3 regions of the Streptomyces sp. NPDC127177 genome follow, and region 2 is predicted to be linked to each of the others. Evidence: riboswitches for the same ligand, from Rfam matches in the RefSeq annotation. Region 2 holds a riboswitch; each other region holds the start of a gene.

Region 1 (10,354 bases), on a different contig from region 2:
ACCCGGCCTGCGCGCGGGACGGTGCCGGAGCCCGGCCGGTCGGGGCGGCGCAGCCGGTGCGCGGCGGTGGCCCGCTCGGCGTGCTGGGCGGCCAGTGCTCTCGCCCGTTCCGCGTCGCCGCGCGCCACCGCGTCCACGATGGCCCCGTGCTCGGCCCAGGAGTCGGCGGGGCGGGCAGGCTGGTCCACCGCGTACATCCAGGCGATCTTGTGCCGGAGCTGGGTGAGCAGCGCGATCAGGCCGGGGCTGCCGGAGGCCTGGGCAAGCGTCTCGTGGAACCAGCCGCCCAATGACCGCAGGTCCTCGCCCTCGCCCCGGCGGGCCCGCTCCTGGCCCAGCCGGACCAGGCCGCGCAACACCTTGAGGTGGGCGTCGGTGCGCCGCTGGGCGGCGCGGGCCGCGCCGAGCGGCTCCAGCAGCATCCGGACCTCCAGGAGGTCGGCGGCCTCCTGCTCGTCGGGCTCCGCCACGCAGGCCCCGGCGTGCCTGCGGGTGACCACGAAACCCTCGGACTCCAGGGTGCGCAACGCTTCGCGCACCGGGACGCGGGAGACCCCGTAGCGGCGCGCGAGCACCTCCTCGGTGAGTCGGCTGCCGCGTTCGAAGACACCGGAGACGATGTCGTCACGGATTGCCGTGCATACCGAATGCGCCGGAATGCGCATGTCCGAACCTCCGCCTTAATCCCCGCGGAACGCGGCCGATCGACGCCTGTCCTGTGACTCTATTGCAATGCGCTCGCATTTCCGATGCCGGGTGGAAATTCATGAATATCTTTTGGCCGTGCGGCCGGGTACGACGAAGGCCCCGGCACGGTGCCGGGGCCTTCGTCGAGGATTTCGTGCCGTCAGAGACTGACGCCGTGTGCGCGCAGGTAGGCGACCGGGTCCATGTCGGAGCCGTACGAGGGTGTGGTGCGGGCCTCGAAGTGGAGGTGCGGGCCGGTGGAGTTGCCGGTGGAGCCGGAGAGACCGATCTGCTGCCCCTGGCCGACGCTCTGGCCGACGGAGACGCCGATCGAGGAGAGGTGGCCGTACTGGGTGTACGTGCCGTCCGTCATCCGGAGCACGATGTTGTTGCCGTACGCGCCGCCCCAGCCGGCCTCGACGACCGTGCCGGCGCCGACGGCGACGACGGAGGTGCCGGACGCGGCGTGGAAGTCGACGCCGGAGTGGCTGCCGGAGGACCACAGGGAGCCGCTGGACTTGTATCCGGTGCTCACGTACGAACCGGCGACGGGGAGCTGGAAGGTACCCAGCCTGGCGCGCTCGGCGGAGCGGGCGGCACGCGCCTTGCTCTCCCGGGCCTTCTTGGCGCGGGCGGCGGCCTTGGCCTTCGCGGCCGCCCTGGCCTTCGCCTCGGCCTTCTTCTTCGCCTCGACCTTCACCTTCGCCGCGACGTCCGCCTGATGCTGCTGCTCGTCCGCCTGGGCGGCGATCCGCTCGGCGAGGTCCCCCTCGATCGAGATGACCTGGGTGAGGCCGGTCTCGCCGGTGGCGGGGGTCTCGGTGTCCGCGGCGAGGGCCGGAGAGGCCATGGAGCCGATGACGCCGGTGGTGGCCAGGGTCGCGATGCCGACGGCCTTCGCACCGCAGCGCGTCAGACGGCTCGGGGCACGATGCTTCCCGGTGGCACGGGTGAACGCCATGAAGTGGCTGGTCCTTTCCTTCCCTCTCGCCTACCGGGTTAGCTGACGGGTTCGGAGCAGGAAGGTCTCCTACGGACCCCCGGCGCCACAGAGGCACGGGCATCCGATTCACCCCAGGGACTGCGTGGGTCCCCGGCTCCCCAGGGCTCGCGCCTGACGGGGACTCGGCGATGGCTGCCCGGTACGTCGCGGATGCGGCATACGAGTGGCGGACAGCCGGGCCGACGCTAGACGGGGGCACTTCCCCCCACCAAACGGACAGGCGGTTTTGTAGCACATCCCACAGGGCAGACAGGCAACCTCTCCCCCAAAGCAGACAAAAGGGGCGGGGCTCGGCGGTTGGTGATCCGCCGGGCCCCGCCCTTTGCCCCGTTATCGGGGTGGGTGACCGGTCAGCCGGTGACGACCGACACCTCGCCGATACCGAGCGCCCTGACGGGCTCCTCGATCTGCGCGGCGTCCCCGACGAGGACCGTGACCAGCCGGTCCCCCGGGAAGGCGTTGACCACGGCCGCGGTCGCCTCCACCGTGCCGGTGTCGGCCAGGCGCGCGTACAGCTGCGCCTGGTAGTCGTCCGGCAGATGCTGCTCGACCTGGTCGGCGAGGGTGGCCGCGACCGAGGCCGCCGTCTCGAACTTCAGCGGCGCGACGCCCACGAGGTTCTGCACGGCCGTCTCGCGTTCGGCGTCCGTCAGGCCCTCCGCGGCCAGGGTCCGCAGCACCTTCCACAGGTCATCGAGCGCCGGACCGGTGGACTCGGTGTCCACCGAGCCGCTGATGGCCAGCATCGCGGCACCGGTCGCCCCCGTCGCGGAATCGCGTGCCGAGGAGCGCAGCACCTGGGCGAAGGCGCGGACGCCGTAGGTGTAGCCCTTCTCCTCACGCAGCACGCGGTCGAGCCGGGAGGTGAGCGTGCCGCCCAGGCAGTAGGTGCCGAGCACCTGGGCCGGCCAGACGCTGTCGTGCCGGTCGGCGCCGATCCGGCCGATCAGGAGCTGCGTCTGAACCGCGCCGGGACGGTCCACGATGACCACCCTGCCGGTGTCGTCGGCGGTGATCGGCGGAACCGGACGGGGCTCGGCCGTGTTGCCCGACCAGTCACCGATGGTCTCGGCGAGCAGCGCGTCCAGATCGATGCCGGTGAGGTCACCGACGACCACGGCGGTCGCGGTGGACGGCCGGACATGGGCGTCGTAGAAGGCGCGCACGGCCGCGGAGTCGATCCGCTCCACGGTCTCCTCGGTGCCCTGGCGCGGGCGCGACATCCGGGCCGTGGCCGGGAAGAGCTCCTTGGAGAGCTGCTTGGCGGCGCGCCGGGCGGGGTTGGCCTGCTCGTGCGGGATCTCGTCGAGCCGGTTGTTCACCAGCCGCTCGATCTCGCTGTCGGCGAAGGCCGGTGCCCGCAGGGCCTCGGCGACCAGGCCGAGCGCCTTGGCCAGCCGGGAGGCGGGCACCTCCAGGGAGACCCGGACGCCGGGGTGGTCGGCGTGGGCGTCCAGCGTGGCGCCACATCGCTCCAGCTCGGCGGCGAACTCCTCGGCACTGTGCTTGTCGGTGCCCTCGGACAGGGCGCGCGACATGATCGTCGCCACCCCGTCCAGCCCCTGAGGCTCGGCCTCCAGGGGGGCTTCCAGGAAGATCTCGACGGCGACGACCTGCTGGCCGGGGCGGTGGCAGCGCAGCACCGTGAGGCCGTTGGGCAGGGCGCCACGCTCGGGAGCGGGGAAGGCCCAGGGCCTGGCCGCTCCGGGGGCGGGCTGCGGGTGGTACTCCATCGAGACTCCAGTCGCGGCAGCGTCGGTCACTTGTCCGCTCCTTCGTGAGCGTCGGTGTCGTTGGCGGCGCCGTCAGCCACCTCTTCGGTGGGCTCCGACGGCTCCAGGGGCTCGTAGACCAGCACCGCCCGGTTGTCGGGGCGCAGCTGGGCCCTGGCGGCCGTCCGGACCTCCTCGGCGGTGACGTCGAGCACCCGGTGCACGGCGGTCAGGGCGAGCTGCGGGTCACCGAACAGCACGGCGAACCTGCACAGTTCGTCGGCACGGCCGGCGACCGTGCCGAGACGGTCCAGCCACTCGCGCTCCAACTGGGCCTGCGCACGCTCCATTTCCTCGGGCGAGGGGCCCTCATCGGCGAACCGGGCGAGCTCCTCGTCGACCGCGGTCTCGATCTGCGCCACCTCGACACCGCCGGACGTCTTGACGTCCAGCCAGCCGAGCGAGGGCGCACCGGCCAGCCGCAGCAGCCCGAATCCGGCCGCGACGGCCGTGCGGTCGCGGCGGACCAGCCGGTTGTGCAGCCGGGACGACTCGCCGCCGCCCAGCACCGTCAGTGCGAGATCCGCGGCGTCGCACTCCCGGGTGCCGTCGTGCGGCAGCCGGTAGGCGGCCATCAGGGCACGCGCCGGAACCTCCTCGCGGACCTCCTCGCGCAGCTCACCACCGATGACCTCGGGCAGGGCGCCGTCCCGCGGCGGCTGCTTGCCGTCGTGGGAGGGGATGGTGCCGAAGTACTTCTCGATCCAGGCGAGCGTCTGCTCGGGGTCGATGTCGCCGACGACCGAGAGCACCGCGTTGTTGGGCGCGTAGTACGTACGGAAGAAGGTCCGCGCGTCGTCGAGGGTCGCCGCGTCCAGGTCCGCCATCGAGCCGATCGGCGTGTGGTGGTACGGGTGGCCCTCCGGGTAGGCGAGGGCGGTCAGGCGCTCGAACGCGGTGCCGTACGGGACGTTGTCGTAGCGCTGGCGGCGCTCGTTCTTGACGACGTCGCGCTGGTTCTCCATGGACTCCTCGTCGAGCGCGGCGAGCAGTGAGCCCATCCGGTCGGCCTCGAGCCACAGGGCCAGCTCCAGCTGGTGCGTGGGCATCGTCTCGAAGTAGTTGGTCCGCTCGAAGCTGGTGGTGCCGTTGAGGGAGCCGCCTGCGCCCTGTACCAGCTCGAAGTGGCCGTTCCCCTTGACCTGGCCCGAGCCCTGGAACATCAGGTGCTCGAAGAGGTGAGCCAGACCGGTGCGTCCCTTGACCTCGTGGCGCGAGCCGACGTCGTACCAGAGGCACACCGCGGCGACCGGAGTCAGATGGTCCTCCGAGAGCACCACGCGCAGGCCGTTGGCCAGACGGTGCTCGGTCGCTGTCAAGCCGCCGGAGCCGGCCTGGGCTGTGGCCGTGTGACCCATGGGCATGTACGTCCCTTCGATCGCGATACTGAATGTGTTGCGAGACCTGCCACTGTAGGCAGGCGCACCGACACCTGGCGAAGTATCCGTGCCGCGCACGTCACCGGAAATGCCCGTCCCGACCCCCTCGGGACGGGTGGAGAACCCTCTTTGGGACGGGTCGAGGTCGGAGTTGTCAGTGCGGCGGTCCACAATGGTCCGCGTCAGAACCTGAGGTTGCCCGAACAGAATCCGTGAAGGAGTCGCAGCAGCGATGGCCCGCCGCAGCACGAAGACCCCGCCGCCGGACGACTTCGAGGAGAAGATCCTCGACATCGACGTCGTCGACGAAATGCAGGGCTCCTTCCTTGAGTACGCGTACTCGGTGATCTACTCACGGGCCCTGCCGGACGCCCGTGACGGCATGAAGCCGGTGCACCGCCGCATCGTGTACCAGATGAATGAGATGGGCCTGCGCCCGGACCGCGGCTACGTGAAGTGTGCCCGCGTCGTCGGCGAGGTCATGGGTAAGCTGCACCCGCACGGGGACGCGTCGATCTACGACGCGCTCGTGCGGATGGCGCAGCCGTTCTCCATGCGGCTCCCCCTCGTCGACGGACACGGAAACTTCGGCTCGCTCGGCAACGACGACCCGCCGGCCGCCATGCGGTACACCGAGTGCCGGATGGCCGACGCGACGTCGTTGATGACGGAGTCGATCGACGAGGACACCGTCGCTTTCCAGTCGAATTACGACGGCCAGGAGCAGGAGCCCGTCGTCCTGCCGGCCGCCTATCCCAACCTCCTGGTCAACGGCACGACCGGGATCGCTGTCGGCATGGCGACCAACATGCCGCCGCACAACCTGGGCGAGGTCATCGCCGCCGCCCGCCACCTGATCAAGCATCCGGGCGCGGACCTGGAGACCCTGATGCGGTTCGTCCCCGGCCCCGACCTGCCGACCGGCGGCCGGATCGTGGGCCTCGGCGGCATCAAGGACGCCTACGCCGGCGGCCGTGGCTCGTTCAAGATCCGCGCCACCGTCGCCGTGGAGAACGTGACGGCCCGGCGCAAGGGCCTGGTCGTCACCGAACTGCCCTTCAGCGTCGGTCCGGAGAAGGTGATCGCCAAGATCAAGGACCTGGTCTCGGCGAAGAAGCTCCAGGGCATCGCGGACGTCAAGGACCTCACCGACCGCTCGCACGGGCTGCGCCTGGTCATCGAGATCAAGAACGGTTTCGTGCCGGAGGCCGTTCTGGAGCAGCTCTACAAGCTGACGCCGATGGAGGAGTCCTTCGGCATCAACAACGTGGCGCTGGTGGACGGGCAGCCGCTCACCCTGGGCCTCAAGGAGCTCCTGGAGGTCTATCTCGACCACCGCTTCGACGTGGTGCGCCGGCGCAGCGAGTTCCGCAGGACCAAGCGCCGCAACCGGCTGCACCTGGTCGAGGGCCTGCTCGTCGCGCTCGTCGACATCGACGAGGTCATCCGGCTCATCCGGTCCAGCGACAACTCGGCGCAGGCGAAGGACCGGCTCATCGAGCACTTCTCGCTGAGCGAGGTCCAGACGCAGTACATCCTGGACACCCCGCTGCGCCGGCTCACCCGGTTCGACCGGATCGAGCTGGAGAGCGAGCGGGACCGGCTCAACGCCGAGATCGACGAGCTGACCGCGATCCTCGAATCGGACACCGAGCTGCGCAAGCTGGTCTCCACCGAACTGGCCGCGGTCGCCAAGAAGTTCGGCACCGACCGTCGTACGGTGCTGCTGGAGTCGGCCGGTTCGCAGATCGCGGCGGTGCCGCTGGAGGTCGCGGACGACCCGTGCCGGGTGCTGCTGTCCTCGACCGGTCTGCTGGCCCGTACGGCCAACAGCGACCCGATCGTCTTCGCCGAGGACGCCAAGCGCGCCAAGCACGATGTGATCGTGTCGGCGGTGCCGGCCACGGCCCGTGGCGACGTCGGCGTGGTCACCTCGACGGGGCGGCTGATGCGGCTCGCGGTGATCGATCTGCCGCAGCTGCCGGACACCCATGCGGCTCCCAACCTCTCGGGCGGGGCGATGGTGGCCGAGTTCCTCACCCTGGAGGCGGACGAGGAGGTCGTCTGCCTCACCACGCTCGACGAGTCCTCACCGGGGCTGGCGATCGGCACCCTGCAGGGCGTCGTGAAGCGTGTGGTGCCGGACTATCCGGCCAACAAGGACGAGCTGGAGGTCATCTCCCTCAAGGACGGTGACCGGATCGTCGGCGCGGTGGAGCTGCGTACCGGCGAGGAGGACCTGGTCTTCATCACCTCCGAGGCGCAGTTGCTGCGCTATCCGGCGGCGCAGGTGCGGCCGCAGGGAAGGCCGGCCGGCGGCATGGCGGGCGTGAAGCTCGCGGAGGGCGCGGAGGTGCTCTCGTTCGCGGCGGTGGATCCGGCCGCGGACGCCATGGTGTTCACGGTCGCCGGTTCGCACGGCACGCTGGACGACTCCGTGCTGACGTCCAAGTTCACCCCGTTCGACCAGTACCCGCGCAAGGGCCGGGCCACCGGCGGGGTGCGCTGTCAGCGGTTCCTCAAGGGCGAGGACGTGCTGGTGTTCGCCTGGGCGGGACCGACGCCGGCCCGCGCCGCGCAGAAGAACGGCGCTCCGGCGGAGCTGCCCGAGCCCGATCCACGGCGCGACGGTTCGGGTACGCCGCTGGTGTCGCCGGTCGCGGTGATCGCCGGACCGGTGTAGCCGGCCGGACCGGCGGCTCCGGCGCTATGCGTCGTCGTCGCCGGGCTGCCGCACGTAGCGCAGGACGCCCCACATGGATCGCTCGTGTGCGGCGTCCTGCGACGTCTGCGGGCCCGTCTCCCGGCAGCCGTCGAGCTCCTCGCGGAGGGCCTGTGCGTCGGTGCCGGCCCCGATCAGCACGAGCCGGGTCAGGCGTGGTCCGCCGCGCGTCCAGGGCTGCGGGGTGAACCGCAGGAAGCTGCCGACGGCGTGCAGCGCATACGTGTTGTCCGGGTCCCCCGCGCCGAAGTCGACGTAACCCTTGATCCGGTAGAGGCCCGCCGGCCGTGAGTCCAGGAACCCCATCAGCCGACGGGGGTCCATGGGCACGTCGCTGGTGTAGTCGAGGCTCTCGTACGCCGCGTGCAGATGGTCCCCGTGCTCCTCACCGGTCTGTGCCGCCCGCTCCTCCAGGTACAGGTCCTCGAAGGTCAGCTGACGTGCTTTCTCCTCGCTGTCGGGGCGCAGCGCCGGATCGAAGAGCAGCTCGGGGTCCACGCGTCCGTACGCGGCGGGGATCACGGCCGCCGTGCCGCCCGCCGCCGCGACGGCCTCCCGGACGCGGGTCTGCTCCTCCTCCCCCGCCCGGTCCGTCTTGTTCAGCACGACGAGGTCGGCGACGGCGAGATGGCGGTCGATCTCCGGGTGGCGTTCCCGGGTGGCGGCGAACTCGGCGGCGTCGACGACCTCGACCAGCCCCCCGTACACGATGTGCGGGTTGTCGCTGGCCAGCAGCATCCGCACGAGCTCCTGGGGTTCGGCGAGTCCGCTCGCCTCGATGACGATGACATCGAGGCGGGCGGCGGGCCGGGTCAGGGTCTCCAGGTAGGTGTCGAGCTCGCTGACGTCGACCGCGCAGCACAGGCAGCCGCCCCCGAGCGAGACCGTCGAGCCGACCTGTCCGGAGACGGTCATCGCGTCGATCTCGATCGACCCGAAATCGTTGACGATCACCCCGATCCGGTTCCCCGCGCGGTGCCGCAGCAGGTGGTTGAGCAGTGTCGTCTTGCCGGATCCCAGGAATCCTGCGAGGACGATCACCGGGATCTGCCGGCTGCGGGGCGGGGACGACGCGTTCAACAGGGGCCCTTCCTGGGGACGTCAGACGGCCGGGACCGGCTGCGGCGGGGGCGGGCCGACATAGCGGGCCGCCGGGCGGATGATCTTCGAGTCCTCCGCCTGCTCCAGGATATTGGCGCTCCAGCCGACCACCCGCGCGGCGCAGAACGTCGGGGTGAACATCTCGCGCGGCAGCCCGCACAGCTCCATGACCACTCCGGCGTAGAACTCCACGTTCGTGTGCAGTTCGCGCCCCGGCTTGAGCTCGGCGAGGATCGCCTCCACCTGGCGCTCCACCTCGACGGCGAAGTCGACGAGCGGGCCGCCGAAGCCCTGGGCGATGGAGCGCAGCATGCGCGAGCGGGGGTCCTCGGTGCGGTAGACGGGATGTCCGAAGCCCATGATGCGGTCACCGGCGTGCACCCGCTCGCGGATCCAGCCGTCGATGCGGTCGGGGGTTTTGATGGCGTCCAGGGTGTCGAGGGCGCGGCTGGGCGCACCGCCGTGCAGGGGACCGGAGAGCGCGCCGACGGCCGCCACCAGGCAGGCGGCGATGTCCGCACCGGTGGAGGCGACGACCCGGCCGGTGAACGTCGAGGCGTTGAAACCGTGGTCGACGGTGGAGATCAGATACCGCTCGACGGCCCTGACCCGGGCGGCGTCCGGTACGGAACCGGTGAGCATGTACAGGTAGTTGGCCGCGTGCGGCAGGTCGTCGCGCGGTTCCACCGGTTCGAGCCCCTGTCCGAGCCGGTGCAGCGCGGTGAGCACGGTCGGAACGGCGGCGCAGGCGGTCAGCGCGTCGTCGCGGCGACGGCCGGCGTCGATGTCGTAGACCGGACGGAAGCCCGCCGACGCCCCGAGCAGCGACAGTGCCGTGCGCAGCCCTGCGAGCGGACCGGAGGCGGCGCCCGCTCGCGCTATGGCGGGCAGCGCGTCGCGTACCTCCGCGGGCAGCCGGCGCAGGCCGGCGGTACGGGCCGCGAAGTCGGCGCGGGCGGCCGGACCGGGCAGCTCTCCTTCGGTCATCAGGTACCAGACGTCCTCGAAGCTTCGGGTCTGTGCCAGTTCGACCGCCGAGTACTGCCGGTAGTGGTAGAAGCCCTCGCGGCCGCGGACATCACCGAGAGCGGTGTCGGTGACCACGACACCAGCGAGGCCTCGGGGGACGTCGAGCGGTGTTCCGCCGGTCATGGTCGTCATTGCTTCCTCCGTGGACATTCCGGTGATCCTTGACATTGATTCGACTGTCCATGCTTGACTGAAGATCTGTCAATGTTGATTGAATCAATATGGATACGGTGAGCAGCATGACGGATCAAGCAGATGCCGGTGACGGTTCGGAGCCCGCGGCGCATCGGCTCACCACCCGGGAGACAGCCGAGCGCCTGGGGGTGAAGCCCGAGACGGTGTACGCGTACGTGAGCAGGGGCCAGCTGAGCAGTAACCGCGCACCCGGCGGACGGGGCAGCACGTTCGACGCGGCGGAGGTCGATGCCCTCGCACGGCGTACGGGGCGCAGGGAGCCCGCCTCCCCCACCGTTGAGCAGGGCTTCCGCACCGCCATCACACTCATCGAGGGCGATCGCTACTACTTCCGGGGCGTGGACGCCACGGAGCTGGCCCGGCGTCATGCCTACGAGGAGGTAGCCGAGTGGCTCTGGACCGGCGGGATGCGGAACGGAATGCGCTTCGCAGCGCCCGCCGAAGCGCTGGCGGCGGCCCGCCGGGC
Region 2 (10,354 bases):
CGCCGTGCCCGGCAAGCTGATCGTCGCGACCGGACGCTCCGAGCTGCCCCGGCTGCACGCGCTGGTCCAGCGCGGCCGCGAGCACGGGCTGCCGGTGCGCGAGCTGGGGCCGGCACAGATCGCGGAGTACGAGCCACGGGTGCGCGGCCTCGCCGCGATCCGGGTGGGCACGACCGGGGTGTGCGACTTCGGCGCGGTCGCCGAGCGCTTCGCCACCGAGGTGCGGGAAGCCGGCGGGCTGATCCGGTTCGGTGCGGAGGTCACCGCGATCGACCGGCGGCCGTGGGGCGTGGCGGTGCGCACGGCGGACGGGCTGGTGGTGCGGGCCCGGGTGCTGGTCAACTGCGCGGGGCTGCAGTGCGACCGGGTGGCGCGGCTGGCGGGCGACGACCCGGGGATGCGGATCGTGCCCTTCCGGGGGGAGTACTACGAGCTGGCCCGGCCCGATCTGGTGCGCGGCCTGGTCTATCCGGTGCCGGATCCGGCGTTCCCGTTCCTCGGCGTGCATCTGACCCGAGGCCACGACGGCGGTGTCCACGTCGGACCGAACGCGGTCCCGGCCATGGCCCGGGAGGGCTACGGCTGGCCGGTCGTGCGCCCCCGCGAGCTGATGGACACGCTGAGCTGGCCGGGCTCCTGGCGGATCGCCCGCAGGCACTGGCGGTACGGGGCGGGCGAGGTGCACCGCTCGCTGTCGAAACACGCGTTCACGGCGGCCGTACGGCGGCTGCTCCCCGAGGTCACGGAAGCCGATCTGCGGCCCGCACCGGCCGGGGTCAGGGCCCAGGCGGTGCTGCGCGACGGCACTCTGGTGGACGATTTCCTGATCCGCGAGGCCCCGCACACGGTCCACGTGCTCAACGCCCCCTCGCCCGCCGCCACCGCCTCCCTGCCCATCGGGCGGGAGGTCGCGCGCAGGGCACTCCTACGGGCACAGGGGACGGGGTGGAAGCCGCCCGCCGTAGAATCGGGGCATTGTGTCTGAGCCCATGAACCCCTCCCCCGCGACGCCCGGCGACGCCGCGCCCGGAGCCGAACCGACGCCGGCCACGCCCGTCGCGCCCGTCGCGCCCATCGCGCCCGAAGCCGACCCCACGCCGGCCGCGCCGGCCACCGCCGGTATCCCGGACGAGCTGCGTGCCGCCGCCCTGGACCGCCAGCGCAGGCTGCGCCAGGCGCCCCGCTTCCCGGGCGGCCCCGCGGCCGATCCCGCCGGCTCGCACCACGAGCGCCGGATCCGAAGCTTCCAGCCTCGCCGCAGCCGGGTCACGCCCGGCCAGCAGGACGCCCTGGAGAGGCTCTGGCCGAAGTGGGGCCTGGACATCGACGGGCTGCGCGTCCTCGATCTGCCCGCGCTCTTCGACGGACTGCCCGTCGTGATGGAGATCGGCTTCGGAATGGGCGAGGCCACCGCGCAGATGGCCGCCGACGACCCGGGCACCGGCATCCTCGCCGTCGACGTGCACACCCCGGGCCAGGGCAACCTGCTCCGTCTCGCCGAGCGGAACGGCGTGTCCAACATCCGGGTCGCCAACGGCGACGCCATCATCCTGCTGCGGGAGATGCTGAAGCCGGACGCACTGGACGGACTGCGGGTGTACTTCCCCGACCCGTGGCCCAAGTCCCGCCACCACAAGCGCCGGCTGATCCAGCCGGAGTTCCTCGACCTGGTGGCCGAGCGGCTGAGGCCGGGAGCGGTCCTGCACTGCGCGACCGACTGGGAGCCGTACGCCGAGCAGATGCTCGAAGTGCTGAGCGCGCACCCCCGTTTCGAGAACACCGCGGCGGACGGCGGCTACGCACCACGGCCCGCGTTCCGGCCGCTGACCCGGTTCGAGGGGCAGGGCCTGGACAAGGGCCATGCCGTGCACGACCTGCTCTTCGCCCGCCACTGATCCGTCCACTCGGCCACCGCGCGCAGCCGTCGCTCCCCGCCGCGCACGGTCCCGGCCCGGCCCCGGCGTACGCCGTGACCGTGCGCACCACCCATACGCCGTGGCCTACGCCTGGACCGTGCGCACCACCCTCGCGCCATGGCTGTTGTCAGTCCGCCTCGTTAGGGTCGTGGGGTGTCAGACGGTTCTGTCCAGCAACAGCAACAGCGGCAGTCGCAGCCGTCCGTCCCGGTGCTCGAGGAGCAGCGGGTCGGCGAGTTCCTCGCTGCCGTGCCGGAGCGCGGCCAGTGGCGTTACCGGCCGCGCCGCGTCGGCATGCTCTGGCGGAGCAAAACGCTCCGCGTCGTCGCCGTCTTCACCGTGCTGGCACTCTGCGGCCTGGTGATCCTGGCCCTCGTCCGCGACCAGACGGGGACCCAGGGCTTCCTCGTCGGTCTGGGGCTGGCGGTCCTGCCCGTCCCGCTGCTGATGACGGCGTTCCGCTGGCTGGACCGGGTCGAACCGGGCCCGTGGCGCAACATGCTGTTCGCCTTCGCGTGGGGCGCCTGCGCGGCGGCCCTGGTCGCGATCATCGCCAATTCCTTCGCGACGCAGTGGATCGCCACGGCCACCGCCGACCCGGGCGACGCGGACACCCTGGGCGCGACGGTCATAGCGCCCGTCGTCGAGGAGAGCGCCAAGGCAGCGGCCGTACTGCTGCTCTTCCTGTTCCGAAGACGGGACTTCAACGGAGTCGTCGACGGCGTGGTCGTCGCCGGTTTCGCCGCGACGGGCTTCGCCTTCACCGAGAACATCCTCTATCTGGGCAATGCCTTCGGCGAGGACCAGGAGATGGGGTCGGGGTTCGCCTCGGTGACCGTCGCGACGTTCTTCGTACGGGCGGTGATGTCGCCGTTCGCGCATCCGCTCTTCACCGTCATGACCGGCATCGGCTTCGGGATCGCGGCGAGCAGCGCACGCCACCAGCGGTTCCGCCGCATCGCGCTGCCACTGCTCGGCCTGGTCCTCGCGATGGGCATGCACGCCCTGTGGAACGGGTCGTCGACGTTCGGCCCGTACGGCTTCTACGTCGTGTACGGGGTGTTCATGATGCCCGCCTTCGGGCTGGTGACATGGCTGGCGATCTGGTCCCGTCAGCGCGGGCTGCGCACCCTGGCCGTGGAGCTGCCCGCCTATGCCGCGGCCGGCTGGCTCTCCCCAACCGAACCTCTCGCGCTGTCCTCGATGCGGGCCCGTGGCATGGCCAGGGACACGGCCCGCCGATGGCACGCGGCAGCGGCGAGCGGCGGCCCCTACGGTCACCCGGTCCACCACGCACCCCCGCACGGAGCCCAGGCCAAGGTCCAGGGCAAGGCGGCGGCCCGTACGGTCGCCGAGTACGAGTCGTTCGCGACGTCACTGGCCTTCCTCCGCCGCCAGGCCCGCCACGGCACGGCCGGCCCGGACCTGCGCGAACGCGAGCTGGAGCTGCTGCACCACCTGTGGCAGCGACGCGAGGTCGCCGGCCCCGCCCTGGCGTACGCGGCGCAGGCGACGGGCCGCCTGCGACCCCGGTTCGTACGCCCGGAGCAGCGGCCGTACCCGGGTTACGGGCCGTACGGCGCGTACCGGGGACCCGGCCCGAGCCAGGGATACGGCAGCCCCGCCCCGCACCCGGGCCCGTACGGGCAACCGCCGTACAGCCAACAGCCGTACCCCGCCCACCCGTACGGGCAGCAACAGCCACTTCCGTACGGGCAGCAGCCCTACGGCCAACCGCCGTACGGCCAGCAGCCCTAGGCCCTAGGCGGACGCCTCGGTGAGCTCGGCCAGGTCCTGGTCGGTCAGTCGCAGATCGGCGACGGCCACCAGCGCGGGAAGCTGCTCGACCGTGCGGGCGGAGGCGATCGGTGCGGCGACCGTCGGCCGGGAGGCCAGCCAGGCCAGTGCCACGGTGGCGATCTCCGCGTTCCGCTCCTGCGCCACCTTGTCGAGCGCGGCGAGAACCTTCTGGCCGCGCCCGGTCTCCAGGTGCTGGGCCGCACCACCGGCGCGGGCGCTGTCCACGGTCGTGCCGGGGCGGTACTTGCCGGTCAGGAACCCGGAGGCGAGGGCGGAATACGGGACGGCGGCGAGCCCGGCACCGGCGGCGGTGTCCTGGAGGGCTCCCTCGTAGGTGTCCCGGGAGACGAGGTTGTAGTGCGGCTGGAGCGCCACGTAGCGGGCCAGTCCCTCGCGCTCGGAGAAGTCGAGCGAGGCGCGCAGCCGCTCAGGGCTGATGTTGGAGGCGGCGATCTCGCGGACCTTGCCCTCCTTCACCAGTTGGTCGAGGGCGGTGATGATCTCCTCGACGGGGACGGTCTCGTCGTCGTGGTGGGTGTAGTACAGGTCGATGTAGTCCGTGCCGAGCCGGCGCAGCGACTCCTCGGCCCCGGCCTTGATGGTGGAGGCGGCGAGCCCCTTGAACGAGGGGTGGGAGCCGACCTTGGTGGCGAGGACGACGTCGGAACGGTTGCCCCGCGCGGCGAACCACTTGCCGAGGACGGTCTCGGACTCGCCGCCCTCGTTGCCGGGGATCCAGGAGGAGTACGTGTCGGCGGTGTCGACGAAGTTGCCGCCGGCCGCCGCGTACGCGTCGAGGACCGCGAAGGACTGCGCCTCGTCGGCGGTCCAGCCGAAGACGTTGCCGCCGAGGGAGAGCGGGAAGACCTGAAGGTCGGACGAACCGAGCTTGCGAAGAGAAGTCATGGGTGGAACAACCTGTCCCCCCGCTCCCGCTATTCCATGGCCACTACAGCTACAGATACAGCCGTAGCTACGGCTACGGCTACGGCTACGGCTACGGCTACGGCTACGGCTGGACCAACGACGGCAGCCTTGGGCAGCGGGCCGGTGACGGCGGGGGGACAGGCCGACAGCCCTGACGTCGGGGGGTGAGCGTCAGGACTGCCGGGGTTTCAGTGACCGGAGAGGCCGCAAGGGCCGGAAGGCAGGACAGGCCGGAGAGACCAGAGGCGGATCAATCAACGCAGGCCAACCGGCCGGGAATCCCCGGCTCCGGTGCGTGGACCGTGCGGGGGCCTCAGACCGTCAGGCCCCGTGCGCGCAGCCATGCCATCGGGTCGATCCCGGTGCCGTCCGGGGTGTGGACCTCGAGGTGGAGGTGCGGGCCGGTCACGTTGCCGGTCGCGCCGACGCGTCCGATGGTGTCCCCGGTCGTGACCTTCTGGCCGACACCGACACCGATCGAGGACTGGTGGCAGAACCACAGCTCCGTACCGTCGTCGAGCTCCAGGACCGTGCGGTAGCCGTACGCGCCCGACCAGCCGGCCGACTTGATGGTGCCGCTGTGGATGGCCTTGATCGGGGTGCCGGTCGGGGCCGCGAAGTCGAGGCCCGTGTGGTAGCCGGAGGACCACATCGAACCGGCCTCGCCGAACGTCGAGGTGATCGTGTACGAGGAGGTGGGGATGGCGTAGCTGGCGGCGAGCTTGGCCAGTCGCACCGCCTCCGCCTTCTTCTTCGCCTCCTCGGCCGCCTTCTTCTTCTCGGCGGCGACCTTGGCCTCTGCGGCGTCCTGCTGCTTCTTCGCCTCGGCGGCCGCCTTCTCCGCGGCGGCTTTCTCCTCGGCCGCCTTGACCTCGGCGTCGGCGGAGTCCTGCTGCTGCTCGGCCTGCTGGAGGATGCGGGCGCGGAGCGCCTCACCGGCGTCCGTCGTGCCCTGCTCGGCCTCGGTGGTGGTGATGCCCGCGCTCGTCAGTGGAGCGGAGACGGTCTCGGTCCCGGTCTTCTCCGCCTCGGACTCACCGGAGAACAACGCGCCGACGCCCGGCAGGGACTTGGCCTCGGGAAGCTTGTCCGAGATGGAATCGGGCAGGGAGATGGAGACCGGCGGCTTGCTCTGCGCGGTGGCCATGCCGCCCGCGCCGACGGCCGCGATGACACCGACGCCCAGGACGGTGGAGCTACGGGCGAGACCGTTGCGCTGCTTGGCGACGCGGTGCTTGCCGCGGACGGGGCGGACGGAGTCCTCGGTGGGGTTCCATTCCTCCCACGCCTTGTCGGAGTCGGCCTCGCCGGTGCGGAAGCCGTCGCCGAACTCGCTGCCCCGATCGGTTCCGTAAGCCGTTCCGTACTCGGTTCCGTAATCGGTGCCGTAAGCGGCACCGGGCCCGGTTCCGAAGTCATTTCCGTGTTCGGGGACGAACCGGGAGGGTGCTTCGGGGGCAGGCTTGTTGGACGCCACTGGGGCGCACTCCTTTCCTTCCTTCTCGCCTACCGGGTTAGCTGACGGGTTCGGAGCAGGAAGGTCTCCTACGGGTCCCTCCGTCTCTCGACGAGACAGAGATGCCCGATTCACCCCATGTAGGTGGTTCCCCGGTTCCCTTGCGGAATTCGGCGCTCGCGCACGGTGCCGCCTCTGACGGCGGCTGGGACAACCGCGCTGCGTTATCGAACGTTAATAGACACCCGGGTCCGATTCCAAGCCGTTCCAACTGATCGTTCACGTCCTTGGCCTGGACTTTACGGGACACAACCGGGTGGAATCGGGCGAGTTGATCGTCCCTCAACCGTTATGCGCTTTCTGACGTTGCGTCAAATGTTATGCGGAGTGGCGCCCTACGGTTACGGACGGTGGCAGTGTGCGCGGCCTCTCTGGCACGCCGCCGCGCCGCGGCCCTTCCCCGTCATCCGGTGCCACCGCCCAGGCCCACGATCTTCACGGTCGTGCGCCGCTCCGGCTGCCCCTCGGCGGGCCGCACGACCGCGAGCAGCGCCATGTCGTCGGTCGTCACCCCACCGGTGTGCAGCCCTACGTCGTCGGTGATCGCGGACAGCAGCTCCTCGGGGCCGGGGAAGATCCGCCCGCGCAGCCGCTCGGCGGGGTCGTAGAAGACGCCTTCGGCGTTACGGGCCTCGGAGAGGCCGTCCGTATAGAGGAGCAGCGTCGACCCGGCGGGCAGCTCCCACTCGTCCGCGCGGTCCGGCCACACCCCCAGGTCCATCCCCAGGGGCAGTGCGGGCAGCGAGGGCCGCAGCACGTCCAGCGCCCCGTCCCTGTGCAGCAGCAGCGGCTCGGGGTGACCGCGGTTGACGATCCGCACCCGGGTCGCCTCCGGCGGGATCTCCGCGAGCGCGGCGGTGATGAACCCCTCGACCGCGTCGAGACCGCCGCGCCGGCTCGACTCCCGCGCCAGCGCCCGCTCCAGCCGCTGCGCCACACCCTCCAGCGAGCGCTCCTGCTCGGCCGCCTCGCGGAACGCGCCGATGACGACCGCCACGGCCTCGACCGCGTCCAGGCCCTTGCCCCGCACGTCCCCGACGACCAGCCGCACCCCGTACGGGGTGTCCGTGACCGAGAACAGGTCACCGCCGACGAACTCGTCCGCCTGCGCCGCCTCGTACCGCGCGGCCACGTGCAGCCCGCCGATCCGGTCGGACGGCGTCGGCAGCACCGCGCGCATGGCGGTCTCCGCGATGACCCGCGCGGAGGCCAGCTGCTCGTTGCTCCGCCGTACGACCCCGTTGATGAAGACCGCGAGGACGGAGACGGTGAGAACCGTGAGGAGCTCGATGTCCGGCACGACCTGGAGCAGGGTCCCCCTGTACAGCCGCAGCGCGGCGACGGACACCAGCGCGGCGATCGAGACCCGGACGGTGCCGGCCAGGGAGAAGAACGGTGCGGCGATCAGCGGGGCCGCGGCGAACAGGGGAACGGCGGTGAAGGTGGGCGGGGTGAAGAAGTCGAAGATCAACCCGCCGATGATCACCACACCGGGCAGCGCCCGGACGAACCGCCGGTTCCGGATCTCCTCGACGCGCCTCCCCCGCCGCTGCTCCCGCTTCCCCACCTTTGGTCTCCTGCCCGGTGCATCCACGGCCGCGGACGGTACCGCGCACCACTCCCAGAGTTCCCGGAGGGCGGTCGCGGGGCGACTCCTCGACGGCCAATGGGAGTACGCACGCGGTACGGGTCGTACCGGCCGGCGGGCCGACGGCCCGGCGAACGTACAAACGAATCAGGCCCGGCACGCTGTATGCGTACCAGGCCTGATTCTTCAGTAGCGGGGACAGGATTTGAACCTGCGACCTCTGGGTTATGAGCCCAGCGAGCTACCGAGCTGCTCCACCCCGCGTCGGTAAACACAACTCTACGGCATGTTCGAAGCACCCATGACCACTCCACGCGCCCGCCCCGCGCGCCGGCCATCCGCCCCCCGCCATCAACGGTCCCGGCGGCAGAGCGACTTACTCACCCACCGGCTCAAAGTGTGGAAACCGAGATGGTGTTACAGGGGACGCGTGTTCTGCCGCAAGGTATCTGGCACATCCCCCGGACGCGACGAGATGACCGCGGACGAGTCCCCGGCGTAACCCCGGCCCGCCCCTCGCCCGGTGGGCTCCGCCGGCAGCACCCGCGGAGCCCACCGGGCGAGGGGCGAAATGCGGTGGTATGAATTATTTTGTATCCACCCATTCGACGCGGCGCCCCGGAGTGGACGATGGACGACTACCCGTTGCTCAACCTGTTCTGGACCATGCTCTGGTTCTTCCTCTGGGTGATGTGGATGTTCCTGCTGTTCCGCGTCATCATGGACATCTTCCGCAGCCACGACCTGGGCGGAGGGGCCAAGGCCGGCTGGCTGATCCTGACCTTGGTGCTGCCGTATCTGGGTGTCCTGATCTATGTGCTCGCCCGCGGCAGGTCCATGGGGGCGCGCGACGCGAAGGACGCCAAGGACCGGGACGCGGCCTTCAAGGCGTACGTGAGGGACGCGGCGGGCACCGATTCGGCGGGCGGCTCGACGCGGAGCACCCACGTCGAGGACCTGACACGGCTCGCCGACCTCAAGGACAAGGGCGCGCTCACGGACGACGAGTACCAGCGGGCGAAGACGAAGCTTCTCGTCTGACGGCCGCGGGGTCCTCTCCGGACCGCACCTTCTTCTGATGACGCGGAGCCGTTTCAGACCGCCCGCCCCTCTTCTGACGACGCGGAGCCGTTTCAGACCGCCCGCCCCGGACCCCGCACAGCCGACTCCCACTCGTCCCGCGCGGGACCCTCGTATCCGGGTGTGAAACCGGGGTGGTCCGCCAGCCAGCGCGCGAGCCGGGCACGGACCTCATCGGTGCCGTACGCCTGGTCGGCGGGCAGCTGGAGATGACGGATCCTGGCCCGCGCCCGCATGACGACCGGGTCGTCCCAGGAGCAGGCGGACAGGGCGGCCTGCTCGATGTCCGCCGCACTGGGCGGCCGCGACGGCGCAGGCCGTGCGGGGTTCCTGAGTCTGGCCTCGTTGGCTCGGTCCATGGCGACCTGGATGTCGAACCAGGGGCGCAGCGTGCGCTCGGTCCAGCGGTGGTAGTCGGTGGCGAACGATTCCGGGTCGTCCTCGGCGGTGCCGGCCCGCCGGGCCACCCACTGCGCGGCCTGGAGAGTCAGGGCGACCCCTTGTCCCATCGTGGGATTGGTGTGTGCGACCGCGTCCCCGATGCCGACCAGCCCGGTGACCACGGGCCCGGCTTCGTCAGCGAGGCCGGTCCAGCGGTTGTCGAGGCCGCCCATCGCGAGGACGCCGGAGACCGGTTCGGGCCGCAGGGCCAGCCAGGCGGCCACCGCGGGGAACGTCCGGGCGACCCGTTCGAAGACCTCGGGATCCCGCAGCGCTCCCCGGGTGGGGTCGGCGGAGGAGACGATCAGGGACACGGCGAAGATGCCGTTGTCCGACGGGAACACCCCGCCCACCGCGAAGGCCGCCACCGAGCCGGCCTTGACCCGGCCGGGGTTCCGCGGCCCGTCCGGGCGCAGCCGGTACCAGCGGCAGACGTACGAGATCCCGATGCGGTGGTTCTCCACGACCGGGGCCCGGCAGCCCGCCCCGGACAGCCAGCCCGCCCCGGACAGCCAGGCCGCCACCGGGGAGCGTCGCCCACCGGCGTCGACGACCAGATCCGCGTCGTGCCGCCCGGACGCGGACCGCACCCCGGTGACCTGCGGAACGGCACCGTGCCGGTCGACGAGGAGCCCTTCGGCGGTGTCCCCGAGCCGGATGTCGATGCCAGGTTCGCGGCGCGCCGCGTCGTGCAGAGCGACTTCGAGGACGATGCGGCGGGTCTGCAGTGTGACCAGGTCCTCGTCGCCCGGCCGGGCGGGCGGGGGCTCGGCGAACCACTCGAACTCGTGGCGTTCTACGGCCCCCATGCGCAGGATCGCCTCGTACACGTCCGGGGTCTCCGCCCGCAGCACGGTACGGACCGGAGCCAGCAGCCCGTGCGGCTGGTTCGCCTGCGGCACCCGGGGGCGGCTCCGGCCGAAGAACTCCTCGTCGAGATCGCGCCCCGGCCGTCGGCCGTCCCGCTCCAGCACCGTGACGCCGTGTCCCCGCCGAGCCAGGAACAACGCGGCGGCCAGACCGCCGATCCCGCCGCCGACGATCGCAACCCGTGTCAATTCGGCCCCCTTCAGCCCGTGTTGCGCA
Region 3 (10,354 bases), on a different contig from region 2:
CGCGGATGATGCGGTCCTGTTCCGCCTGGATGGTCCGCACGATGTCGCCCATGCGCCCGGTGCGCGCGGAGTTGACGGCGGCGAGCAGTACGGCGTCGCCGCTCGGATCCTCGAAGCCCGTGCGCTCCTGGTCCCCGACGTCGAGGATCTCGTCGTGGAGTTCGGTGACCAGACGCCCCTCGGTGGTGATGTGCCGTCGCCGGCGCAGCCCCATGGTCGTATGGCCGGTGGCGAGATAGAAGGGCCGGGCCACCGGTGCGCGCCAATCGATCAGCAAAGGTGTGCGAGCGGTGTCGTCCTCACGGATTCCGATACGGCCGATATGGTGCGCCGTGCCGTCGGACAGGTCGATCCGGCCGAAACACAGCGAACCGTCCACGGCATTGAGGGCAGCCAGCAGACCTGAGCGTTCACCGACGAGCACATCGCGTTCCAGACGGGCCTGCAGGCCGGTCCCCACCGGCGTCAGGGCGTCCTGGACGTGCTGCGCGGCGACCGAGCGCAGCGCATCGACACGGTCGTAGAGCCGGTCGATGAATTCCTGTTCCTTCTGCAATTCGGAGCTTTCCCGAGTTGACAAAATGGCTCCCTGCCGGATATGGTCTTTCTTAGCGGCCCCCGATGAGGGGCCTTTTCTGTGGGCGCACAGAAACACTCAATATACCTGGGAAAAACCCCGGTCCGCAATTGCGGACCGGGGTTTTCTCGTGTCCGCGGGACCGAACCGGCCCGGCAGCCCATAGGCTGCCGTCCGGCACCGGCCCGACCCAGGAGCGCGCACGATGTTCGACCCCGCCCGCAAGTCCCCCTATCCCGACGCGTTCCGACCGGACGAATCACCGTCCCCGCACGCCCTGCTCGCACCGCTTGTCGGGTTCCTGGGCACCTGGACCGGCCGGGGGAGCGGCGAATACCCCACGCTCGCCGAGGAGTTCCGGTACGCGCAGGAAGTCACCTTCAGCCACGACGGGCGGCCCTTCCTGCACTACGAGGCGCGCGCCTGGCTGCTCGACGCGGACGGTGCCCCGCTGCGACCGTCGGCCCGGGAGAGCGGCTGGTGGCGGATGCAGCCGGACGGGCGGGTGGAGGCGCTGATCACTCAGCCCACCGGTGTGGCGGAGATCCTGACGGGCCGTGCGAGCGACGGTTCGGCAGATCTGGCCACCCATCAGGTGGCGCTCGCTCCCACGGCCAAGGAGGTCAGTGCCACCCGGCGCCGCTACACCCTTACGGACGACGGCACGCTCACGTGCGTCCATGACCTCGCGGCGGTCGGGCAGCCCCTTCAGCACCATCTCTCGGCGCGGCTCCGACGCGAGAGCTGAGGGCGGGTCCTGGGGCCGGTGGCGCTCACGCTCCGGTCAGGACCTCCCGCAGCCGGACCGCATGGGCCCGTGGGTGCGTGGTGTTGCCGTTGTGTCCGCCGGGGAACCGCACGACTTCCCGGCCGGTGAGGCCGGCGAGGCGCTGTGCGCACTGTCCGACGAAGACCGAAGGCGCCGTCGTGCCACCGCCCGCGGGCACGATCCGTACGGGAGCGGTTCGCAGCGCCTCCAGGTCGGGTTCGGCCTCGACGACCGCGGTGAGGATCGATCCCGCACACCAGGAGACCGAGCCGGACCTCACCCCCATGCCGCTCACCCCGCGCCGTCACGGCGACTTCGGCTTTTTCGTCGACCACGACCGGCAGTAGCGACGGGGCGACCGGGTCGTGTGTCACCAGCAGTGCGCGCCGCTCGGGACGGGCGGCCGCGAGGTGCAGGCCGATGGCGGCGCCCATGCCGCACCCGAGCATCAGGGCGGGCTCGTCGGTCGGTTCCGCCGGCAGGAGGTGCACGTCGTCCGCGTGCTTGCGCCATGGTGACGCGGTGCCCGGGGGAGTGGAGGGTGCTGCGGGAGAGGTCCCGGCGGTCGTGGGTGACCACGGTCCAGCGGTCCACGAGGCGGTCGGCCGGCTCGCTCATGCAGATCGGCGAGGAGGTGCTCCCGGAGCCGCCCGCCTCGGCCGGTGTGCGGCGGTCGGCGCCCGGGTGGCCCTCGTCGTGCCGAGCGACCTCCTCGGGCATCCGGACACCTCGGTGAGCTCGATCGCCGTGCACACGGGTCTGCCCCAGAGTCGGGTCTCGGGTGCCGTGGCCCGGCTGAAGGAGCCGGGCTCGATCGTGACGGCACCCGATCCGGCGGACGTCCGGCGGCAGCTGATCCGGCGGGCATCCGAGGTCTCGGAACGCGTGGCCGAGGTCAGGGCCGCGCCGGTCGACGGGGCTCTGGCCGCCGCGCTCGGCACCGATGACTTGCAGCGGCTGCTGGCGGTCACCGAGGCGCTCGATGTGCTGGCCCGTTATCTCACGCCGGAGGCTGTCGGTCGCCTCCGGCCTTGAGTAGGGGCGGGCTCCGGTGGGACGGGGTGACTTTCAGGTGCTGCCAAATGTCCTGATTGGGTAATTAATCCGAACTGCTCGTTATGACCACTCAGGGTGTGTTTTCGGGGGATCAAACATGGTGAATATTGACCAAATCGCTCCTTTCGGGCGCAGTGGCCAGCATCACTTTTCCGCCCACGGACGCAGGGCGTCGGGCTTCGGTTCCCTGCTGCGCCAAGAAAGTTGACTTCCGTCGCGAGGTCCCGATGTGAGCATTTCCTTTAATTGATCTTGTGGATCAATTGGGATTTGGAATTCCTGGCTTGTTTCGGTCGGTGTTTCTCGCTTACGGTCGCCGTCAATCCGGATGGAACGCCGAATCCTGCCGCCGTCCGGGAACCCGACCCACTCACGTACGGCAGGAGCGGGGGACCCAGTTTTGCCGCCGGTCCGGTATCCGGACCGGCTAGGGGTGAAGTCGCCATCACGTGCGGCCGGACATCTCCAGTCCGAACCCGACAGCTCACCTCGCAGGCGGCGGAGAGGAAATTCGTCATGCCCTTCAACGGTAAGCACCGTCGTTCCAAGTCCACCTCCCTGACCCGCGGTTTCATCGCCGTGAGCACCGGTGGAGTCGTCCTCGCACTGCCCCTGATCGGCGCCGGATCGGCTTCCGCCGCCCCGGCGCACGCTGCCGTCGCCGAAAAGGCCGCGGCCCCGACTTCCGTCGCTGCGAAGGAAATCGCCGCGCACAAGGCGGAGTCCACCGTCTATTCCGTCGTCTCCGGCGATTCGCTTTACAAGATCGCCCAGGGGCATTCCCTCAGCGGTGGCTGGGAGCGGCTCTACAAGGACAACCGGAGTGTCGTCGGCCAGAACCCCGACCTCATTCACCCGGGCCTCAAGCTGACCATCGGCGCCAAGTCCGAGGCTGTCGCGCCCAAGACGGCGCCGAAGGCCGAATCGAAGGCGAAGACGACCGAGTCGAAGCCGGCCGACGAGTCCAAGTCCGCGAACGGCGCCTCGCAGTCCTCCGACCGTGCCGAGGGAACCGGCCGCGCCGACCGTTCGGAGCGGACGGCCACCCCCGTCGCCGAGAACACCGCCGCCACCGCCCCCGCGCAGTCCGCGACCGCGTACACCGACGACCTCGACGGCTGGATCAAGGAGTCGCTGGCCGTGATGGCGCAGAACGGCATCCCCGGCAGCTACGACGGCATCTACCGCAACATCATCCGCGAGTCCTCCGGCAACCCGCAGATCGTCAACGACTGGGACTCGAACGCTGCCGCAGGCACGCCTTCGAAGGGCCTCCTCCAGGTCATCCAGCCCACCTTCGACGCCTTCCACGTGGCCGGCACGTCGACGGACATCCTGGACCCCGTCGCCAACATCACCGCCGCGTGCAACTACGCCGCGGCCACGTACGGCTCGATCGACAACGTGTTCGGCGCCTACTGACATCACACGGCTCCGCCCACGGGGTGAGTCGGCAGAAGGGGTGGGGCGGAGCCGTGAGGCTCCGCCCCACCCCTTCGCGCGTGCGGCCCGGACACCAGGAAGGCGGCCGGGCCCTCGCCCGGAGCCTTCGGAGCCGCCCCTCCGCCGGAACCCACGGCCCCCTCCGGCAGGCCTCGCAACCGGGTGCGCGATGGCACTATGAACCTTTCATCCCGCGCGCTACCCTCCGCCGCATGATTTCCACGGTGGTCTGGGGTACCGGCAATGTCGGCCGCGCGGCCATCCGCGCCGTCGAGGCCCATCCGGCCCTGAAACTGGCACACGTGCTCGTCCACGACCCCGGCAAGACCGGCCGTGACGCGGGCGACCTCGGCGGGCTCGGCCGCGATCTGGGCGTCGCGGCGAGCGATGACATCGACGCGGTGCTGGCCACCGCTCCCGGCGCGGTCGTGTACGCCGCCTCCGGGGACATCCGCCCCGACGAGGCGCTCGCCGACATCGTCAGGGCGGTCCGGACGGGCGCGGTGGTCGTCACCCCCGCCCTGTACGCGCTCTACGACCGGCACGGCGCGCCGCCCGAACTGCGCGATCCGGTCCTGGCCGCGGTCGCCGACGGCGGCGGCTCCCTGTTCGTCTCCGGCGTCGACCCCGGCTGGGGCAACGACGTGCTGCCCCTGCTGATCAGCGGACTCGGGAGCACGGTCGACGCGATCCGCTGCCAGGAGATCTTCGACTACTCCACCTACGACCAGCCGGACGCGGTCCGCCATCTGATCGGCATGGGACATCCCATGGAGTACGAGCCGCTCATGCTCGCGGCCTCGGTACCGACCATGGTGTGGGGTGGACAGATACGACTGATGGCCAGGGCCCTGGAGGTGGAGCTCGACGACATCCGGGAGACCATGGCCAGGCGCCCTCTGGAGACCACGGTGACCACCCGCACGATGGGCCGGTTCGAGGCGGGCACCCAGGGCGCGGTCCGCTTCGAGGTGCAGGGCATCGTCGGGGGCGAACCGCGCATCGTCATCGAGCACGTCACCCGCATCCACCCGTCCTGCGCCCCGGACTGGCCCACGCCGCCCGACGGCTCCGGAGCCCATCGCGTGATCATCGAGGGCCGTCCGCGCATCGAGGTCACGGTCGAGGCCTCCGACGAGGGCGAGAACCGCTCGGCGGGCGGCAACGCCACCGCGGTCGGCCGGCTGGTGAACGCCATCGACTGGCTGGTGGAGGCGGAGCCCGGACTCTACGACGCACTCGACGTCCCCCTGCGCCCCGCAGCCGGCAGACTCGGAAGGAAGCAGCCATGATCATCGACATACCCGAGGGCCAGGAACCGATCGGATACGTGTGGGGCGACATGGTCCCCGGCATCGGGATGGCCGCTGCGAACTTCTCACTGTCCGTGTACCAGCACACCTCCCTCGGTCTGCGGGAGTTCGAGGCCGCCCGGCTGCGGATCGCGCAGATCAACGGGTGTCTGTTCTGCCTCGACTGGCGCACCGAGCGGGACGGCGAAAAGGTCGAGGAGGAGTTCGCCGACGCGGTGGGCGAGTGGCGTACCACCGGAGCCTTCGACGACCGGACCCGGCTGGCCGCCGAGTACGCCGAGCGGTACGCCCTGGACCACCACGGTCTGGACGAGGAGTTCTGGAGCCGGATGACCGCGCACTACAGCCAGCGCGAGATCGTCGAGCTGAGCATGAGCATCGGCTCGTGGCTGGCGTTCGGCCGGCTCAACCACGTACTGGGCCTCGACGCCGTGTGCGTGCTGCCCGGCCACTGAGCCGGAAGCCCCGGGCCCGTCGGGTCCGCCGTCGCCCGGGGCGAACCCAGTAGGAGGCCGGTTCCGTCGCCTCCTACTGGCCGGGCCGTCGCCTCGGACGGGTGTCGGGGGCGGTGTCACAGATCGGTGGCGATGATCTTCTCGATGTTCCGTTCGGCGAGTGCCGTGATGGTGACGAACGGGTTGACGCTGGTGTTGCCGGGGATCAGCGAACCGTCGATCACGTACAGGCCCGGGTGGCCCAGCAGGCGGCCGTAGTTGTCGGTGGCCCGGTCCAGCACCGCACCGCCGAGGGGGTGGTAGGTGAGGTGGTCGCCCCAGATCTTGTACACGCCGAAGAGGTCGGTGCGGTAGATCGTCCCCTCCTTCGCGTTGATCTTGTCGAAGATCGTCTTGGCCATGTCGATGGACGGCTGCTTCCACGCGGTCTGCCAGTTCAGGTCGACCTTGCCCGTAGCGGCGTTCCAGGAGAACTGGGCGCGGTTGGGGTTCTTGGTGATCGACAGATAGAACGAGGCGAACGTCTCGATCCCGGTCGGCAACGGCGCGACTTCGGCGAACGCGCCACCGGCGGCCCAGTTGTCGATGCCACCGCAGGGGATGCTCGACTGGACCGCGCCGGTCGGGTCCCAGAGGTGGTTGGCGCGGCCGCACATGACGTTGCCGTTGTCGCCCCAGCCCTTGCCGATCTCGTCGTTGAGCCCGGGCAGCTTGCCGGTGGCCTTCAGCTCGGTGAGCAGTTTGCTCGTACCCACGCTGCCGGCCGCGAAGAACACCTTGTCGGCGGTCACGGTCTTGGTGGCCTCGGTGCTCCCGTCCGTGCGGAGCTGGTCGATGACGACCGTGTAGCCCCCGGCGGACGCCGGGGCGACCGAAGTGACCTTGTGCAGCGGTGAGATGGTGACGTTTCCGGTCGCCATGACCTGGGCGAGGTAGGTCTTCTGCAGCGACTTCTTGCCGTAGTTGTTGCCGTAGAGGATCTCGCCCGCCAGCGCCGACTGGGGCACGGTGCCGGCCGCTTCCTGCTCCATGTAGTCCCAGTCGTACACATCGGGCACGAAGACGAACGGGAAGCCGGAGCGCTGGGCCTGCTTACGGCCGACCCGTGCGTACTGGTAGCAGTCGACGCTGTCGAACCAGGCCGGGTCGACGGTGCCGACGCCCAGGCCCGCGTTGGCGCGCGGGTAGTAGGTGGAGTACATCTCGTCGGCGTTGACCGTGGGGAGGACGGCGCCGAAGTTCTCCCGCCTGGGCGTGACCGCCATGCCGCCGTTGACCAGTGAGCCGCCACCGACGCCACGCCCCTGGTAGACGGTGATCCCGCTGAAGTCCTCGGCGTCCAGGATCCCGGTGTACCGGGGGATCGTCCGGTCGATGGGGAAGCCGAGGAAGTTACTGAGGGGCTGCTTGGTCTTCGTGCGGAGCCAGTACGAGCGGCCGTCGGGGCTCGTCGTGTTGGCGAAGACCTTGCCGTCCGGTCCGGGGGTGTCCCAGGACATCCCCATCTCGACCATGTGGACGTGGACACCCGCGCGGGCGAGCCGCAGAGCGGCCACGGATCCGCCGTAGCCGGTGCCGATCACCAGGACCGGGACATGCTCGCCGCCGCCGATCACCTTGGCTGTGGCGCGGCCCGCCGCGCGGGCTGCCGTGGCGTGGCCGGAGAGGGCTGCCGCCCCCACGATGGAACCTGTTCCAGCGATGAATCTGCGTCGCGATACTCCGCCTGATCCCTTGTGGGGTAAGGTCGAGTCCGTCATGTGACGTGCCTCACTCTCGGTCGAATGGGAACGAGTTCTACTGGTGCCCGCATGAGAAGTCACTACCTACCTGTGGGTAATTTATCCGGGTCCCGGGCACCTGTCACCCATCGGGGGCCCCGCGCCCCGGGGTGCGGCACCGGGGCATCGCATGGATGCTGGGAATGTCCGCGTTCCATGAGGAGGACAGTCATGAGCATGCTCGACAAGATCAAGGACCTGATCAAGGGGCACCCCGACCAGGCCCGTCAGGGAGTCGAGAAGGGTGGCGACTTCATCGACAAGAAGACGCACAACAAGTACAGCGGTCAGGTCGACTCCGCCCAGAAGAAGCTCAATGACCAGTTCGGCGGGGACAACCCGCCCACCGACAAGCGCTGAAGGCCCGAAGCCCTCGTGCGACCACGAACGGAGCGGCCGCCGCCATCCAGATGGCGGCTGCCGCTCCGTTCGGACGTGTCGGATGTGGACGTGGGGTGGACGTCAGTTGTGGCCGAACTTCCGCTCGCGCTTGTGCGAGACCGGCTCCGAGATCGCCTTCATCGCTTCGGATGCGGGCGTGGTGCTCGTCTGCCCCTTGGTCTCCGTGGCCGCTGACTGCTCATGGCCGCCGGTGCGGGCGCCACGGTTCTGTCGGCTCTGCTTCTTGCCCATGATCGTTCCTCCGGATGTCGGACGACGGGCCACCTTTAGAGTTGCATACAAGTATAAAGGGTGCATTTCGTGTCGTAAGGTCCTCGTCCCCTGACATGCGGGCCATGGCGGTCCGGGAGCATGCTTGGGATGTGACCTGGTACGGCGCCGCCCGGGATACCCCCCTCAGCGAGGGCGGAAGTGTGCCCGCGACCCAGGAGGGCGGCAGGGCGCCCGACGAACTGTCCCTGGTGCTCGCACAGGCCGTCGTGACCGGGGTCGAGGCAGCCGGTGGCCAGGCGGGCGGCGTCTACCTACGCTCCCGCACCCCTGGGCTGCTGCGCCTGGCGGTGCTCGCGGGGCTGCCGGGGCCGCTCTTCCGCCCCTGGTGGCGCATGCACGTGAACCGCCCGTTCCCGGTGGCCGAGGCCTTCCGCACGGGCCAGGCCGTACACCTGGCCGACGCCGAGGAGGCGATGCGCCGCTACCCACAGCTGATGGCGGGCCTGCCGTTCCCCTTCGGCTCCCTGTACGTGCCGGTCATCAGCAGCGGAGAACCGATCGGCGTCCTGACCGTGCTGCGCCCCGCGACCCCCGGCAGACCGGTGGGCACACCCGAACGGCGCAGACTGCGGGGGGTCGCCGAACGCCTCGCCACCGCACTGGCGGAACTGGAGTCCACCCGTACGAAACCGCGGTGGGACGAGGAACCGCTCCCCGTGCAGCTGCCCGCAGGCACCTCGCCGCCCGTCCGGATCGGCCGTTTCGACTGGGACCTGGCCAGCGGAGCCGTCGGCGCCGACACCGAGCTCTGCGCGATCCTCGGGACCGTGCCCGAGGACTTCCCGGGCACGATCGACGCACTGGCCGTCCAGCTGGCACCGGAGGACGTGTACGGACTGTGGGCCCTGGCCCGCCAGGCGGCGGGGTCCGGCGGCCCCGTCGTCCGCCGGATGCGGCTGCGCGGCCCCGACGGCCGCTCGCACCTGCTGGAGGTCTCGGGCCGCAGGGAGAACGGGACGGAATCGGGGGAGACGAGCCACCTGACCGGCTTCCTCGTCGACCTCGGCATCGGACCGGTCGTCCCGGAGGCGGCCGACCGGCTGCCACGGGGAATCTTCTCGCTGGACCGCTTCGGGCGCATCACCTACCTCAACAACCTGGCCGAGCAGATCCTCGGCCACGCCCGGTCCGAACTGGTCGGCCGGGTGCTGTGGGAGGTCCTCCCGTGGTTCGCGAACCCGGCGTACGAGGACCACTACCGGTCCGCGATGATCTCCGACGACCCGGTCCACTTCCTCGCCCGGCGCAACCCTCCCCCCTGGCTCGGGGTCTCCCTGTACCCCGGTCACGAGGGCCTCACGGCCGTGCTCACCCCCACCGAGGAACCCTCCTACACGCCGGGGTCCGTGGCCTCACCGGGTCTTGGGCTCGGTTCCCCCGCCGACCGCTCCGCCGCGCTCTACCGACCGGTCGCGCTGGCCATCGCGCTGACCGAGGCCGTCACCGCCCGACAGGTGTCCGCCGTGGTCACCGAGGAACTGCTGCCCGCCTTCGGCGGCAGACAGCTCGCCATCTACCTGCTCAAGGAGGGCCGCCTCTACCTGGAGTGGGAGACCGGCTTCCCGAAGGGCTTCCTGGACGGATTCGACGGCGTCGGCCTGGACGCGCGCATCCCCGGCGTCGAGACACTCACCTCCGGCCGCCCCATCTTCTTCGAGTCCATGCAGCATCTGAGCGCCGCCTACCCCGGCATCCCGATGGACGCCGAGGTAGGCGCCCGCGCCTTCCTGCCGCTGATCGCCTCCGGTCAGCACGTCGGCTCCTGCATCCTCGGCTTCGACCAGCCGCGCGGCTTCAGCCCCGAGGAGCGCACGGTCCTGACCGCACTGGCGGGCCTCATCGCCCAGGCACTGCAACGGGCCCAGCGCTACGACGCCGAGGCCGCCCTCGCCCGCGGCCTGCAGGATGTCCTGCTGCCGCACCGGCTGTCGGTCGTCGACCGCGTCGACACCGCGGGCCGGTACCTCGCGGGCACCCAGGGCATGGACGTCGGCGGTGACTGGTACGACGTCATCGAGACCGGACGAAGGCTGGCCCTGGTCATCGGAGACGTCCAGGGACACGGAGTCGCGGCCGCCGCGACCATGGGGCAACTGCGCAGCGCCGTACGTGCCTTCGCACTCAGCGGACACGATCCGCAGGAGGTGATGAGCGGCACCAACCGGCTCCTCATCGACCTCGACCCCGGCCAGTTCGCCAGCTGCTGCTACATCCTCATGGACCCGGTCACCGGCAGCACCCACGCCGTGCGGGCGGGGCACCCGCAGCCCGTGCTGCGCCGCGCG

The links. Region 2 has a riboswitch for cyclic di-AMP ahead of ACFVJX_RS16720 (M23 family metallopeptidase). Riboswitches for the same ligand answer to the same signal wherever they lie in the genome.
Region 1: it holds a riboswitch for cyclic di-AMP, as region 2 does, so the genes downstream of both, ACFVJX_RS02900 (M23 family metallopeptidase) here and ACFVJX_RS16720 (M23 family metallopeptidase) in region 2, are expected to answer to the same signal.
Region 3: it holds a riboswitch for cyclic di-AMP, as region 2 does, so the genes downstream of both, ACFVJX_RS07900 (transglycosylase SLT domain-containing protein) here and ACFVJX_RS16720 (M23 family metallopeptidase) in region 2, are expected to answer to the same signal.

What each region holds. Positions count from the first base shown of each region.
Region 1 is NZ_JBHXUW010000002.1:111,426-121,779, reverse strand. It holds gene ACFVJX_RS02905 (GntR family transcriptional regulator) at 1-665, opposite strand, end outside; gene ACFVJX_RS02900 (M23 family metallopeptidase) at 848-1,648, opposite strand; cyclic di-AMP (ydaO/yuaA leader) riboswitch at 1,661-1,828, opposite strand; gene ACFVJX_RS02895 (M16 family metallopeptidase) at 2,041-3,423, opposite strand; gene ACFVJX_RS02890 (M16 family metallopeptidase) at 3,450-4,826, opposite strand; gene ACFVJX_RS02885 (DNA topoisomerase (ATP-hydrolyzing) subunit A) at 5,074-7,524, shown strand; gene ACFVJX_RS02880 (CobW family GTP-binding protein) at 7,549-8,643, opposite strand; gene ACFVJX_RS02875 (citrate synthase) at 8,665-9,825, opposite strand; gene ACFVJX_RS02870 (citrate/2-methylcitrate synthase) at 9,933-10,354, shown strand, end outside.
Region 2 is NZ_JBHXUW010000023.1:82,181-92,534, reverse strand. It holds gene lhgO (L-2-hydroxyglutarate oxidase) at 1-985, shown strand, start outside; gene trmB (tRNA (guanosine(46)-N7)-methyltransferase TrmB) at 990-1,895, shown strand; gene ACFVJX_RS16735 (PrsW family glutamic-type intramembrane protease) at 2,070-3,674, shown strand; gene ACFVJX_RS16730 (aldo/keto reductase) at 3,678-4,622, opposite strand; gene ACFVJX_RS16725 (hypothetical protein) at 4,625-4,798, shown strand; gene ACFVJX_RS16720 (M23 family metallopeptidase) at 4,957-6,120, opposite strand; cyclic di-AMP (ydaO/yuaA leader) riboswitch at 6,132-6,285, opposite strand; gene ACFVJX_RS16715 (PP2C family protein-serine/threonine phosphatase) at 6,563-7,726, opposite strand; tRNA gene ACFVJX_RS16710 (tRNA-Met) at 7,938-8,011, opposite strand; gene ACFVJX_RS16705 (SHOCT domain-containing protein) at 8,378-8,788, shown strand; gene ACFVJX_RS16700 (NAD(P)/FAD-dependent oxidoreductase) at 8,881-10,326, opposite strand.
Region 3 is NZ_JBHXUW010000008.1:21,393-31,746, reverse strand. It holds gene ACFVJX_RS07920 (HelD family protein) at 1-556, opposite strand, end outside; gene ACFVJX_RS07915 (FABP family protein) at 783-1,325, shown strand; gene ACFVJX_RS07910 (hypothetical protein) at 1,351-1,632, opposite strand; gene ACFVJX_RS07905 (MarR family transcriptional regulator) at 2,043-2,381, shown strand; cyclic di-AMP (ydaO/yuaA leader) riboswitch at 2,727-2,915, shown strand; gene ACFVJX_RS07900 (transglycosylase SLT domain-containing protein) at 2,919-3,824, shown strand; gene ACFVJX_RS07895 (dihydrodipicolinate reductase) at 4,058-5,137, shown strand; gene ACFVJX_RS07890 (carboxymuconolactone decarboxylase family protein) at 5,134-5,613, shown strand; gene ACFVJX_RS07885 (GMC oxidoreductase) at 5,730-7,373, opposite strand; gene ACFVJX_RS07880 (antitoxin) at 7,566-7,754, shown strand; gene ACFVJX_RS07875 (hypothetical protein) at 7,857-8,027, opposite strand; gene ACFVJX_RS07870 (SpoIIE family protein phosphatase) at 8,123-10,354, shown strand, end outside.